2 regions of the Clostridium sp. HCS.1 genome follow, and region 2 is predicted to be linked to the other one. Evidence: a T-box and tRNA genes for the amino acid it is inferred to sense, from the RefSeq annotation. Region 2 holds a T-box; the other holds one or more tRNA genes.

Region 1 (7,118 bases), 180 kb from region 2:
TATATTATAGGAGTATAGTTTACCACCCATTAAGTTTGTAATTATTTCTCTTTTAGAATAACCTTCTTTATAAAGCTTTAAATTTTTCACTAACTTTTTTAATGAAGAATTTGTTATTTCTAAAAGACTATAAAGCTCTTTAGCTGTATAGTAATCCTTTGGTAAAAGCTTAAAAAGCTTTTTTTGCATTTCAAGCTTATATTTAATGTCGGTTTCTATGCAGTTATGGGGTCCATTTTTACCTCTATGATGGTAGTTACAAAGATATTTATAGTTTATATTAATATCGTAACCGCCTTCGTGCTTATGAACTATATGATGTATATCTGCTTTAGCCCCACAAATTTCACAGTGGTACAAAGTCATGCCTCCTTTATATAACTTTATATCTCTTTACATATATTATATAATTATTTTGAAGAATAATCTAGATTATTAAGAATTTTATAAAAATTAACATATTATGAATAAAATGAATTTTTTTGAATTCAAAGTGTTTAAAGTTACTTTTTTATAATCCGAAAATTTACTTGAAAATGAGTTAAAATATACTATATAATATATTCATAGTATATTTTATTTCGAAATTGAAAGAAAGGTGATACTGTGAGGCATAATTATGATTCTTTTGATTATTGGGAAGAGTTAATTAATGAAAATAAAACTATAAGAGGTCATATGTTTATGGATAGGCTTCCAGATAATAAGAGTATATATATTCATAGCTTAATATTTTCAAAAAATAATGGTCTTAGTAATATATGGTCATACTTTCCGAATGAAAGGACATTATTAGGATATATTCAATACTCATTTTTACAAGAAGCTTTTTATAAATGGATTTATGGAAAAGAAAGATTAATAATAAATATACCCAATGTTCCAGTAGAAAGAATAATTACTGACGGTGAAAAAAACAACAAAATCTCAAAAGAAGAAGCGGATAACATGAGAAAACACCTAGATATGATTAAAAGCTTTTGGAATTTACCAAGTGATAAACTAATAAAATCATTAAAAAGATTTTGTAGAGATTTTAATAGAACTTGGTATGGAGATAACAAAGAATTTTTATACTTAAAGATATTTGATAAGCCAAAAGAATTAGGAGAATTCGTTGTTAACTCAAGTTATATAACAACTACAGAAGAAGATTTTATTGAAAGAACGGGATTAAATCTGTTAGAGTGGAAAAATATTTGTGAAAGTGCAGATGTAAATAAGAGAAATGGTGAGAAATTCAGAGATATTTTGCTAAAATCTCTAACTGAAATTATATAAGGGTATAAAGTTTTTATTGACAGTAATATTATTGGAATATATAATGGTTATTGTCAATAAGATATGCGGGTGTAGCTCAATGGTAGAGCCCTTGCCTTCCAAGCAAGTTACGTGAGTTCGATTCTCATCACCCGCTCCATATATATGCGTTATTAGCTCAGTTGGTAGAGCACCTGACTCTTAATCAGGGTGTCCCGGGTTCGATCCCCTGATAACGCACCAGTAATGAGGGATTAATTTATTAATCTCTCTTATTTTTTTGTTTAAATATAAACAAAGGAGGAAAAAATCTTGAATAACAAGGGTAATGGTTTAGCTTTAATTCCCTTAGCAGTATTTTTGGTAGTTTATTTAGGAAGTTCCATATTAGCAAAAGATTTTTATGCAATTTCAACCATAGTACCATTTTTAGCAGCAGCATTAACAGCTCTATTAATGAACAGAAAAGAAAAATTTCAAAATAAAGTAGAGATATTTTGCAAGGGTGCAGGAAATTCTAATATTATTTTAATGGTAATGATATTTATATTAGCAGGAGCCTTTGCACAAGTGGCTAAAGACATGGGAGCTGTAGATTCAACAGTAAACTTAGGACTTTCTTTACTGCCTAGCAGTCTATTAATACCAGGAATGTTTATTATAAGTTGCTTTATAGCAGTATCTATAGGAACTTCAATGGGAACAATAGTAGCCTTAGTTCCAATAGCAGTTGGAATTGCTTCAAAGACAGGAATAGAAAGTGCCTTAGCAGGAGGAGCAATTGTAAGTGGAGCTATGTTTGGAGATAATCTTTCAATAATATCAGATACTACAATAGCTGCAACTAGAACACAAGGCTGCGAAATGAAAGATAAGTTTAGGATGAACTTTATTATAGTTTTACCAGCAGCAATAATTACTGCATTAATATTTATGATTTTAACAAGAAATTCAGATACAATTATAATAGAAGCTTTAAGTTATAACTTAATAAAAATAATTCCTTACATAATGGTAATAATCACAGCTTTGTTAGGAGTAGATGTTATAATAGTATTATTACTTGGTATATTATCTTCAGGTATAATAGGATTTATCTATGGAAGCTTTGATATTTTAGGATTTTTCAATTCTATCTCAACAGGGATAAGTGGTATGAGTGAGCTTATAATAATATCATTACTTATAGCAGGAACTATAGAAATAATTAAGTATAATGGAGGAATAGACTTTATATTAAATAAAGGACTTAAGAATTTTAAAAGCAAAAGAGGAGCAGAATACGGAATAGCAACTTTAGTAAGCTTAGTTGATATTTGTACAGCTAATAACACCGTTGCAATAGTTACTGTTGGACCTATCGCAAAAGACATATCCAATAAATATGATTTAGAGCCAAAAAGAGTTGCAGGAATTCTGGACATGTTTTCTTGTGTATTCCAAGGTATTATCCCCTATGGAGCACAACTAATTTCAGCAGCAGCTCTAGCTACAATTTCCCCAATTGCCATAATGAAATTTTTATTTTATCCCTATCTTATGGGAATTTGTGCTATAATATCAATATACATTCATTGGAGAAATAAATAAGGCTATTGTAAAATTAAAATATAACAAAAAAAGATCTTGCTTTTAAAGCAAGGTCTTTTTTAATGCATAATGCATAATTAATGAAATAACTCAGGTGAGCTGAGTTGTGAAATTTATAAATTCCGAAGGAATTTAGTCCTTAATTCTTTCATTCTTTCATTTCGATTTTGCGAATGCAAAAGAGAAGCTTCATTCTTTCATTCGTTCAGTCATTTCAAAAACTCCGAAGGAGTTTTCACCTAAATTCTACATTTTACATTCTACATTCTTCATTTCAATTAGGCATATGCTTTGAGAAGATATTCCTTCTCCAGTTCCTGTAAATCCTAGTCCTTCTTCTGTAGTTGCTTTTACATTAATTTTCATTAAATCAATATTTAAAGCTTTTGCTATGTTATCACGCATTTCTTTTATATAAGGAGCCATTTTAGGTCTTTGAGCAATTATAGTAGAATCTATATTATTAATTACATAACCATTTTCAGTTAATAGCTTACCTACTTCTTTAAGAAGATTTATGCTAGATATACCTTTAAACCTTATATCAGTGTCTGGGAAAAGAGTTCCAATGTCACCAAGTGCAGATGCTCCAAGTAAGGAATCCATAATTGCATGAAGTAATACATCAGCATCTGAATGTCCAAGTAATCCTTTTTCAAAGGGAATATTAACTCCACCAATTATTAAATCTCTTCCTTCAACAAGTCGGTGTACATCATATCCTAATCCTATTCTCATATTTATACCTCCAAGATTATTATTTAAGACCATTTTACTCTATAGGAAATTATAATATCAAGGATTTATATAAAACTTATGAAGTTAATAAGACTTATAACACTCTTTTAAAGGGATAAAGCTTAATATTATTTTCAGTATTTGTATTTTTAGTATGATTAATTTTAAATAAGCTATTAAAAAGGCTCTTAACATTTATCTTAATTTTATAAATTAATAGCAAAGGTTTAGAGGAGATTTTCTTTCGTTTAAACATAAAGTCAACATAAATAATTTTTCTATTCATAAGTTACTCCTAAAAGATTAATGATTAAAGATCTTTATGATATAATATATGATAAATGAATATAAAAGTTTATTGGGAGTTGGGTTATTTGAGAGAAAAGATTAGAAGAGTTACAGGGTTAATTTTAATCATTGTTGGTTTATCTATTATTGGGTCTATAGTTTATAAAAAAATAGATACATCAAAAAAGCAAAAGGAACTTCAAAATATATTAGAAGAAGTAATAAATGAAGAACCTAAGGAATTATCAAAGGAAGAAGAAGAAAATTTAATAAATGGATATAAGCCTATTGCTTTAATGGAAATTCCAAGTATAGGTCTATCTCAAGGAATAGTTGAAGGAATTAATGATGATGTTCTGCAATACTATTTAGGTCACTTTGAAGGTTCAGCTAAACCTGGAGAAAAAGGAAACTTTTCTGTTGCAGGTCATAGAGTTTCAGACTATTCAGAGGCATTTGTTAATTTATATAAGATAGAAATTGCAGATAAAGTATTAGTTAAGGCAAATAAAAAGGAGTATGTGTATGAAGTGACTGATAGCTTTATAGTATCTCCTGATAGGGTAGATGTTTTAAATAATACTGATGAAGCAACCATAACATTAGTTACTTGTACAGTAGGTGCAAAAGAAAGAGTTATAGTAAAAGGAAAATTAGTAGAAAGTAAAGACATGTAAGGTAGGGGATAGTATTGACAATGGGTATCTTTGAATACGATAAATACAAGTTTTCAACTAAGGCTCCAGCAAGCTTAGCTTTAGATGATATAGTTGAAAAGCGTGAGGAAGAGATTGGTAGACTAAAAGAAGAACTTTTAGACTATAAGATACTAATTAAGGATTTAATTCATGATGAGCCATCCTATATAATTAGAAATAAAATATTAAATATTGCATATTTCATAATAGAAGATATTGAACTTTTTGATTATTTAAGCACTACTAAAAAATTTCCTATAAATAGACTTTTAAAAAGAACACCGATTGATAAAGAATTTTATGAAACTTGGAAAGAATATATAGTAACCTTTGTTGTTATATTATCAAATCCTAATTATAAGTATTTACAGGAATATTTACAGATTGAAGAAGCTGTGGAGGTGCCTAGTTCAGAAGAAATTATACAAATTAATAAGGAAGAAGAGCACAGAGGCATTATACTTTCTAAGGGGCTATATAATTCTATTATTTTAACTTCAAAAGGTGAGTTTATTAAAGTTAAATCTAAAAAGGAAAATAGAATAGGAGAAGATTTTATTAGTAAAGAAAGTTTTACCTTTAGGAAATATAAGCTTCAAATTTCTATAATTGCTAGTATAGTAGTAATAATTTTTGTTATAGGTATATTTCAGTACAGAGCGATAGATAAAACTATTGCAATAGAAACTACATCTTTAATAACTTTAGAAGTTAACAAATTTGATAAGATTATCGACGCATATTCTAAAACTGAAAGAGGTAATTATATGCTAGGTAAATTAAATGTAACTAATACTAATATTGATAATTCTATGAGAGAAATATTAAGATATGCCAATAATAATGAAATGGTTCCTGATACAGGAATTGTAATTACCATAACTGGTAAGGCACTTAAATATAATGCCTTAGAAAAAACAGAAAAATTTATTGAAGAAAAAGGACTTCAAGTTAAGCTGAATAATTCAGGAGATGAGCATAAAGTAAGTCCATAAAGGTGATAATATGAATCAAAAGAATAAGGAATACATAATTGTACATAAAGAAAGAGGATCACAAGTTAGGCTTAATAAGTTTATAAGTGAAACTGGATATTGTTCAAGAAGAGAAGCTGATAAGCTTATAGAAGATGGAAGAGTAACTATTGATGGCATAAAGGCTGTAATGGGAATGAAGGTAAATTTAGATGCGAATGTAAAAGTAGATGGAAAGCCTTTAAAAAAAGAAGAAAAATTAGTTTATATAGCTTTAAATAAACCAGTTGGAATAACCTGCACTACAGAGAAAAAAGTAAAGGCTAATATAGTTGATTTTGTAAATCATGAAAAAAGAATTTTTCCTATAGGTAGATTAGATAAAGATTCACAGGGGTTAATTTTATTAACTAATGATGGTGATATAGTAAATAAAATATTAAGAGCTGGAAATAATCATGAAAAAGAATATATAGTAACTGTGAATAAACCTATAGATGATAAATTTATAGAGTCTATGTCTAGTGGGGTTAGAATATTAGGAACTATAACAAAGAAATGTATAGTTAATAAAATTAATGAGAGAACCTTTAGAATTATACTAACTCAAGGAATGAATAGGCAAATAAGAAGAATGTGTGAAGCTTTAGGTTATAATGTAACTAAACTAAATAGAATAAGGATAATGAACATAAAATTAGGTAATTTAAAGATAGGTAGTTGGAGAAATTTATCCTCAGAAGAACTTAGAAAATTAAACTCATTAATAAGTACTTCTGTAAAAACTAAAGAAGCTGATGAATAAAATTATATAGAGTAAAGTAATCTAAAATCATAGTGTGACAAAATATGCTATGATTTTTTTGTTTGTTTAACTAAAAACTTTGAAGTTATCCACAATTTTTAATAACTTGCAATTAAGGTAGAAATAAAGAGTGGTTTTATAAAGAATTAAAGTTAAATAATGTATGTTACACACACTATCCACAATTGCTTGTGGATAAGTTGTGAAAAATATGTTGAAATCTACCTAATAATTATTAACAACGTTGTAGATAATATAATAAAGTGATAAATTTGATTTGTGTTAATATTCAAAATAATTACATGTAATTAGGAGAATTAGTTTATGAAAATAGTATGTAGAGCAGTAATCATTATGGCATTATTAATAAATAATTGGTGCACTTATCCACATCCTATGTTAATAAGTATTGAGGATAATTATGTAAAAGAAACAAGTATTGTGGATAAGATAATAAAGGAAAAAACTAACTTCATAAATATTGATGTAGAAATACCTCAAATAGTTGGATTAAGTAATGAAAATAAAGAAAAAGACATTAATAATGAGATCCTAAATTGGACTAATAGTTGGATAAAAGAAACAAAAGACACTAGTGAGAGCCTTAAACCAACTATACCTTATGAATTAATGGCTAGATACACAGTAACTAATAATGAAGAAATCCTAAGCTTCTATATAGATTATTATCAATTTAGCGGTGGAGCTCATGGAATAACTACTAGGAATACCTACAACATTGATACTAAAACAGGAAATAAGCTA
Region 2 (7,118 bases):
TTTAAAGAATCATGGTGGAGTTCAGAAGGATATGCTAAGCACACCAAATTTAGAAGCATTAACAAAGGGAATAGGAAACTTAGAAAAGCAAATTGAAAATATTAAAAAGTACAATGTGCCAGTAGTAGTTGCAATTAATAAATTTGTAAGTGATAGCGAAGAAGAAATTGCTTTTATTAAAGATTATTGCAAGAAGTTAGGAGTTACAGTAGCTTTATCTGATGTGTGGGCAAAAGGTGGAGAAGGGGGAATAGAATTAGGGGAAGCGGTATGTAATATACTTGAAAATGAAGAAGCTAATTTTAATCCTATTTATGAAGTTGAAGCTAGCATTGAAGATAAAATAAATACGATCGCTAAAGAAATCTATGGGGCTAAGGGAGTTGTATTTACTGCTAATGCAAAAAAACAAATTGGTGAGCTTGAAAAGTTCGGTTTAGACAAATTACCTATTTGTATGGCAAAAACTCAATATTCTTTATCAGATAATCCAAATTTAAAAGGTAGACCAGAGAACTTTGAAATTACTGTTAAAGAAGTAAGAGTATCTAATGGAGCAGGATTTATAGTTGTATTAAATGGTGATATTATGACTATGCCAGGTCTTCCTAAAGTACCAGCAGCCAATAATATGGATATTCTAGAAAATGGGGAAATAGTAGGATTATTTTAATATATGGAATTTACAACACTTGACAAATAATCTGTAATTGTTAAAATTAAATTGTTAAATTTGTTGAGGTTATATTTTTAAACACAAGGCAGCTTTTAAAGCTGCTTTTAATTGTATTAAGGTGGTGCTTGTATGATACTAGTAGTTGACGTTGGTAATACTAATATTGTTTTGGGAGTATATAAAGGTTCAGAGAATATTGTAGGATGGAGAATTTCAACAGATGCAAAGAAAACATCAGATGAGTATTCCATTCAAGTAATGCAACTTTTCAATCAAAGTGGTTTAAATTATAAGGATGTAAAAGGGATAATAATATCATCAGTTGTTCCTAATATAATGCATTCTTTAGAAAATATGATAAAAAAGTGCTTTGAAATAAATCCTATAATAGTAGGACCAGGGGTTAAGACTGGGATTAATATAAAATATGATAATCCTAAGGAAGTAGGAGCAGATAGAATTGTTAATGCTGTTGCTGCTCATGATAAATACAAACAAGATTTAATAATAATAGATTTTGGTACAGCAACTACATTTTGTTCCTTAACTAAGGAATCAAATTATTTAGGTGGATGTATAACTCCAGGAGTAAGAATATCTTCGGATGCTTTATTTGATAGAGCAGCTAAGCTTCCTAGAGTTGAACTTGAGACCCCTAAAAAGGTAATATGTAAAAATACTATATCTAGTATGCAAGCAGGTATAATATATGGGTATATAGGACAGGTAGAATATATAGTTAGAAAAATGAAAGAAGAAATGAAGGATTTTGGTTGTGATGAACCTTTAGTAGTAGCAACAGGTGGATTAGCAAATTTAATTGCAAGGGAAACTGATGTTATAGATAAGGTGGATTCTAGTTTAACATTAGAGGGGTTAAGAATAATATACGAAAAAAATAAGGAGTAGTATAATATGAAAATTGGTAATCTAGAATTTGAAAATAATGTTTTTCTAGCACCTATGGCAGGAGTGACAGATATATCATTTAGAGGATTATGTAAGGAAATGGGATGTGGCTTAGTTTATACTGAAATGGTAAGTGCTAAGGCTCTATACTATGGAAATGATAATACAAAATCACTGCTTAGAATTTCAGAAGAGGAAGCTCCTGTAGCTATTCAGATTTTCGGTAATAATCCAAAGATAATGGCTGAAGTTGTACAAAAAAACTTTAATGATAGACAGGATGTTTGTCTAATTGATATAAATATGGGATGTCCTGTGAATAAGATAACTAAAAATGGAGAAGGATCAGCCCTTATGAAGCATCCAGAATTAGCAGCAAACATTGTAAGGGAAATTAAAAAAGTTTCTACAAAACCAGTTACAGTAAAGTTTAGAAAGGGTTTTGATGAAGGTAGTATAAATGCCGTTGATTTTGCAAAATTTATTGAAGATGCTGGTGCTGATGCTATAGCAGTACATGGAAGGACTAAAGAACAAATGTATGAAGGTAAGGCAGATTGGGATATGATAGGAAAGGTAAAAGAAGCTGTTTCTATTCCTGTAATAGGTAATGGAGATGTTTTTACTGCAGAAGATGCCTTAAAATTAAAAAATCAAACTAATTGTGATGGAATAATGGTTGCAAGAGGCAGTATGGGTAATCCTTGGATATTTAAACAAATAGAAAATAAATTAAAAGGATTAGAGCCGCAAGAAATAACTTATTCAGATAAAATTGATATGTGCTTAAGACATTATGAGTTAGCAATTAAATATGACGGTGAAAGAAAAGCCATAAGAGAAATGAGAAAGCATGCTTCTTGGTATTTAAAAGGAATGCCTAAAAGCAATGATATAAAAGCTATAATAAACTCATTAGATGAAAGTGCTGCCGTAATTGAAGTATTAAATAACTACAAAATTGAATTACTAGAAGTTTAAAATAAATAGTAATATTAATTTGAATATAAAAAAATTTTATGAATAAATATATTAAAAACAAGAATAATATATATCTGTTGACTGATATAAGGTTTTTTTACGAATATAGAACTTATATTCTAGATTGGTTGACAGATATTATTTGCTGATTTATAATGTTTTAAATGATTTTGACAATATAAAAGTTATTGTTAGTTTTTTTGAATAAAGTAGAATTTGAAGGGGAGAAAATCATGAGTGAGACTAAAAAATTCGTAATGACATACGAAGGTGTAAAAAAATTAGAGGACGAATTAGAATTCTTAAAAAGTGTAAAAAGAAAAGAAATAACTGAAAAGATAAAAGTAGCATTAGGCTATGGAGATTTAAGTGAAAACTCAGAGTATGATGAAGCTAAAAATGAACAAGCATTCACAGAAGGTAGAATCATACAATTAGAAAATATGTTAAAAAATGCTGTAGTTGTTGACGAATCAGAAATACCTACTGACAAAGTAGCAGTTGGAACTATAGTAAAAGTTAAAGACTATGAATTTGATGAGGAAGTTGAATATTCATTAGTAGGTTCAGCAGAAGCAGATCCTATGAATTATAAAATATCAAATGAATCACCAGTAGGAGCAGCACTATTAGGTAAAAAGGTTGGAGAATTAGTAGAGGTTTTAGTACCAGGAGGAACAAACAAGTTCGAGATTTTAGGAATAAGAAGAGAGTAACGGAGGGATATTAATGTCAACTGAGGAAATAAATATACAAGAGTTGGAATCTCAGTTTAATGAACAAGAAGCTTTAAGAAGAGAAAAGTTATTAGAGCTACAAAGGGAAGGAAAAGATCCTTTTGATGTTTACAAAGTTGAAAGAACTCATATGTCAGAAGAAGTTAAGGCAGATTATGATAATTTAGAAGGCACTATTGTAACTGTAGCTGGAAGAATTATGTCTAAAAGAGGGCAAGGTAAAGTTGTATTCTCAGATATCCATGATAGAGATGGAAAAATTCAATTATTCATTAAAATAGATGAAGTTGGAGAAGAAGCTCTAAAATCATATAAGACTTACGATTTAGGAGATTGGGTAGCTGCAACAGGAGAAGTTTTTAAAACTAAGACAGGTGAAGTATCTGTAAAAGTTAAAAGCTTTGAATTAATATGTAAATCTTTAAAACCATTACCAGAAAAGTGGCATGGATTAAAGGACCCAGATCTAAGATATAGACAAAGAGAAGTAGATATGATATCTAACCCAGAAGTTAAGCAAAACTTTATTAAAAGAGCTGCTATATTAAAGGGAATTAGAGAGTATTTAGATAATAAAGGCTTTATAGAAATTGAAACACCTATGCTTTCACCAATAGCAGGTGGTGCTTCAGCGAGACCTTTTATAACTCACCATAATACTTTAGATATTGATATGTACCTTAGAATAGCTCCAGAATTATATTTAAAAAGAGCTATAGTTGCAGGTTTAGAAAAAGTATATGATATGGGAAGAACTTTCAGAAATGAAGGAATGTCAGTAAGACATAACCCAGAATTCACTATGATAGAATTATACCAAGCTTTTGCTGATTATAATGATATGATGGAAATTACTGAAAATATGATTGCGTATGTATGTGAAAAAGTAAATGGAAGTACTAAGGTTATGTATCAAGGTACAGAAATTGACTTTGCACCACCATGGAGAAGAATAACAATGGTTGATGCAGTTAAAGAACATACTGGAATTGATTTTAATTCAATAGCAACTAACGAAGAAGCTCAAGCTATTGCTAAAGAAAAGAATTTAGAATTTAAGAAGAACTTAGCTCATGTTACAAAGGGTGAAGTTTTAAATTCTCTATATGAAGAATATTGTGAGCAACATATGATTCAACCAACATTTATCTGCGATTATCCAGTAGAAATATCACCTCTTACAAAGAAAAAGAGAGGAAATGATATGTTTACTGAAAGATTCGAAGGATTTGTATTTGGTAGAGAAATATGTAATGCATATTCAGAACTAAATGATCCAATAGTTCAAAGAGAAAGATTTAACCAACAAGAAAAAGAGAGAGAACTTGGTGATGATGAAGCTTATATGATAGATGAAGAATTTATGAGCGCATTAGAAACAGGTATGCCTCCAACAGGTGGATTAGGAATAGGTATAGATAGACTTATAATGTTCTTAACAGATTCAGCATCTATAAGAGACGTTATAATGTTCCCAACAATGAAACCAGTAAAGTAAAATATTAAAGGAGTTGCAAAAGCAACTCCTTATTATTTTATAAAAATAATTTTATAGCCCTTAACCCTTGAAAAATAGGAGATTTAATTAAAAAATTATAGTTAAATACAAATTAATAAGAAAAATTTTAATAAAAAACACTTGCATTATTAATAAAACTTGATATAATAACAAATGTAGCAAATAATCCGCGATAGCTCAACGGTGGAGCACTCGGCTGTTAACCGATAGGTTGGAGGTTCGAATCCTCTTCGCGGAGCCATTTTAATTTTAAAATTATTTAGAGTATTCCGTGGTAGCTCAATGGTGGAGCACTTGGCTGTTAACCGATAGGTTGGAGGTTCGAATCCTCTCCACGGAGCCATTTTAATTTTAAAATTATTTATAAAATATTCCGTGGTAGCTCAATGGTGGAGCACTCGGCTGTTAACCGATAGGTTGGAGGTTCGAATCCTCTCCACGGAGCCATTTTATAAGAGTTTTATAAGAGTAGATAAAATATCTATTGTTATAAAACTCTTTTTTAATATCTATCTTTATAATATATATAACTAATCAATAAATATTTATTTAGAGATGCAAATAAAAAAGCGTTGACATATAAATGGCTTTTGGTAAAATGAATATATGAATTTAATAAACACTAAGAGAAAGAGGAGTAAACTTATATTTTATTTTAGAGAGACGATGAATGGTGAAAATCGTTATAAGGTTAAGTTGAAGGGCGCTTTTGAGTGTTATGATGTTGAAAGTTGGGCTAGAGCCAAGAAGGGTGGAACCGCGGAATAGAAATTTCGTCCCTTTAGGTTTAGGGCCTTTTTTTATTATAAAAAATTGGAGGTATTAAAATGGCAGTAGAAAAAACTATGGAAAAAATCGTTGCTCTTTGCAAAAATAGAGGCTTTGTATTTCCTGGATCAGAAATTTACGGAGGACTAGCAAATTCTTGGGATTATGGTCCGCTAGGAGTTGAATTTAAAAACAATGTAAAAAAAGCTTGGTGGAAGAAATTTGTTCAAGAAAGTCCTTATAATGTTGGAGTAGACTGTGCTATATTAATGAATCCAGAAGTTTGGGTAGCTTCAGGTCACGTTGGAGGCTTCTCAGATCCTTTAATGGATTGTAAGGAATGTAAAGCAAGATTTAGAGCAGATAAGTTAGTTGAAGATCACATGACTGAAAATGGTGCTGAAGTAGCAAGTGCTGATGGATGGACTAATGAACAATTAAAAGAATATATTGAAAAGAATAATATTGTATGCCCTAAGTGTGGAAAAATGAATTATACAGATATCAGAAAGTTTAATTTAATGTTTAAGACTTTCCAAGGAATCACAGAAGATTCAGCTAGTACAATATACTTAAGACCAGAAACTGCACAAGGTATATTTGTTAACTTTAAATCTGTTCAAAGAAGTTCAAGAAAGAAGGTTCCTTTTGGAATCGCTCAAATTGGTAAGTCTTTCAGAAATGAAATAACTCCAGGAAACTTTACTTTCAGAACTAGAGAATTTGAACAAATGGAATTAGAATTTTTCTGTAAGCCAGGAACAGATTTAGAATGGTTTAAATATTGGAAGGATTATTGCTTTAATTTCTTATTAAATTTAGGTGTTGATGAAGCAAACTTAAGAATGAGAGATCATGGTGAAGAAGAATTATCATTCTATTCAAATGCTACATCAGATATAGAATATTTATTCCCATTTGGATGGGGTGAATTATGGGGAATAGCTGATAGAACAGATTATGACCTTAATAAACATCAAGAACATTCTGGTCAAGATATGAGCTATTTAGATCCTACAACTAATGAAAAGTATGTTCCTTATGTAATAGAACCATCTTTAGGAGCAGATAGAGTTGCTTTAGCTTTCTTAGTGGATGCTTACGATGAAGAAGAATTAGAAGGTGGAGATGTAAGAACAGTTATGCACTTACACCCAGCACTAGCACCATATAAAGCAGCAATTTTACCGCTTTCAAAGAAGCTTTCAGAAAAAGCTTTAGATGTATATGCTAATTTAAGCAAGAAGTTTAACTTAGAATATGATGAAGCTGGAAGCATAGGAAAGAGATATAGAAGACAAGATGAAATAGGAACTCCTTTCTGTATAACTATAGACTTTGATACTTTGGAAGATGAAGCTGTAACTATAAGAAATAGAGATACTATGGAACAAGAAAGAATTAAAATATCTGAATTAGAAGCTTACATTGAAAAAAGCTTAGAATTTTAATTATAGAAGGGAGCTAAATATAGCTCCCTTTTGTATTTACTAAATATAAGTGTTATAATTATAAAAAATAGGGACAG

Evidence for each region. A T-box is a leader RNA that pairs with one kind of tRNA and senses whether it is charged. The one in region 2 lies ahead of ACFYH6_RS01170 (glycine--tRNA ligase), so its partner is inferred to be a tRNA-Gly.
Region 1: it has a tRNA-Gly gene. The T-box ahead of ACFYH6_RS01170 (glycine--tRNA ligase) is inferred to sense a tRNA for this amino acid. The anticodon was not compared.

Annotation. Positions count from the first base shown of each region.
Region 1 covers NZ_CP170704.1:421,411-428,528, forward strand. Annotated here, with positions in the region: gene ACFYH6_RS02120 (HNH endonuclease) at 1-360, opposite strand, end outside; gene ACFYH6_RS02125 (hypothetical protein) at 607-1,281, shown strand; tRNA gene ACFYH6_RS02130 (tRNA-Gly) at 1,347-1,420, shown strand; tRNA gene ACFYH6_RS02135 (tRNA-Lys) at 1,428-1,503, shown strand; gene ACFYH6_RS02140 (Na+/H+ antiporter NhaC family protein) at 1,573-2,850, shown strand; gene ispF (2-C-methyl-D-erythritol 2,4-cyclodiphosphate synthase) at 3,097-3,588, opposite strand; gene ACFYH6_RS02150 (class D sortase) at 3,963-4,553, shown strand; gene ACFYH6_RS02155 (anti-sigma factor domain-containing protein) at 4,574-5,569, shown strand; gene rluF (23S rRNA pseudouridine(2604) synthase RluF) at 5,580-6,353, shown strand; gene ACFYH6_RS02165 (DUF3298 and DUF4163 domain-containing protein) at 6,678-7,118, shown strand, end outside.
Region 2 covers NZ_CP170704.1:237,511-244,628, forward strand. Annotated here, with positions in the region: gene ACFYH6_RS01130 (formate--tetrahydrofolate ligase) at 1-673, shown strand, start outside; gene ACFYH6_RS01135 (type III pantothenate kinase) at 806-1,585, shown strand; gene dusB (tRNA dihydrouridine synthase DusB) at 1,592-2,566, shown strand; gene greA (transcription elongation factor GreA) at 2,800-3,282, shown strand; gene lysS (lysine--tRNA ligase) at 3,296-4,801, shown strand; tRNA gene ACFYH6_RS01155 (tRNA-Asn) at 4,989-5,063, shown strand; tRNA gene ACFYH6_RS01160 (tRNA-Asn) at 5,091-5,165, shown strand; tRNA gene ACFYH6_RS01165 (tRNA-Asn) at 5,195-5,269, shown strand; T-box leader at 5,438-5,606, shown strand; gene ACFYH6_RS01170 (glycine--tRNA ligase) at 5,650-7,041, shown strand.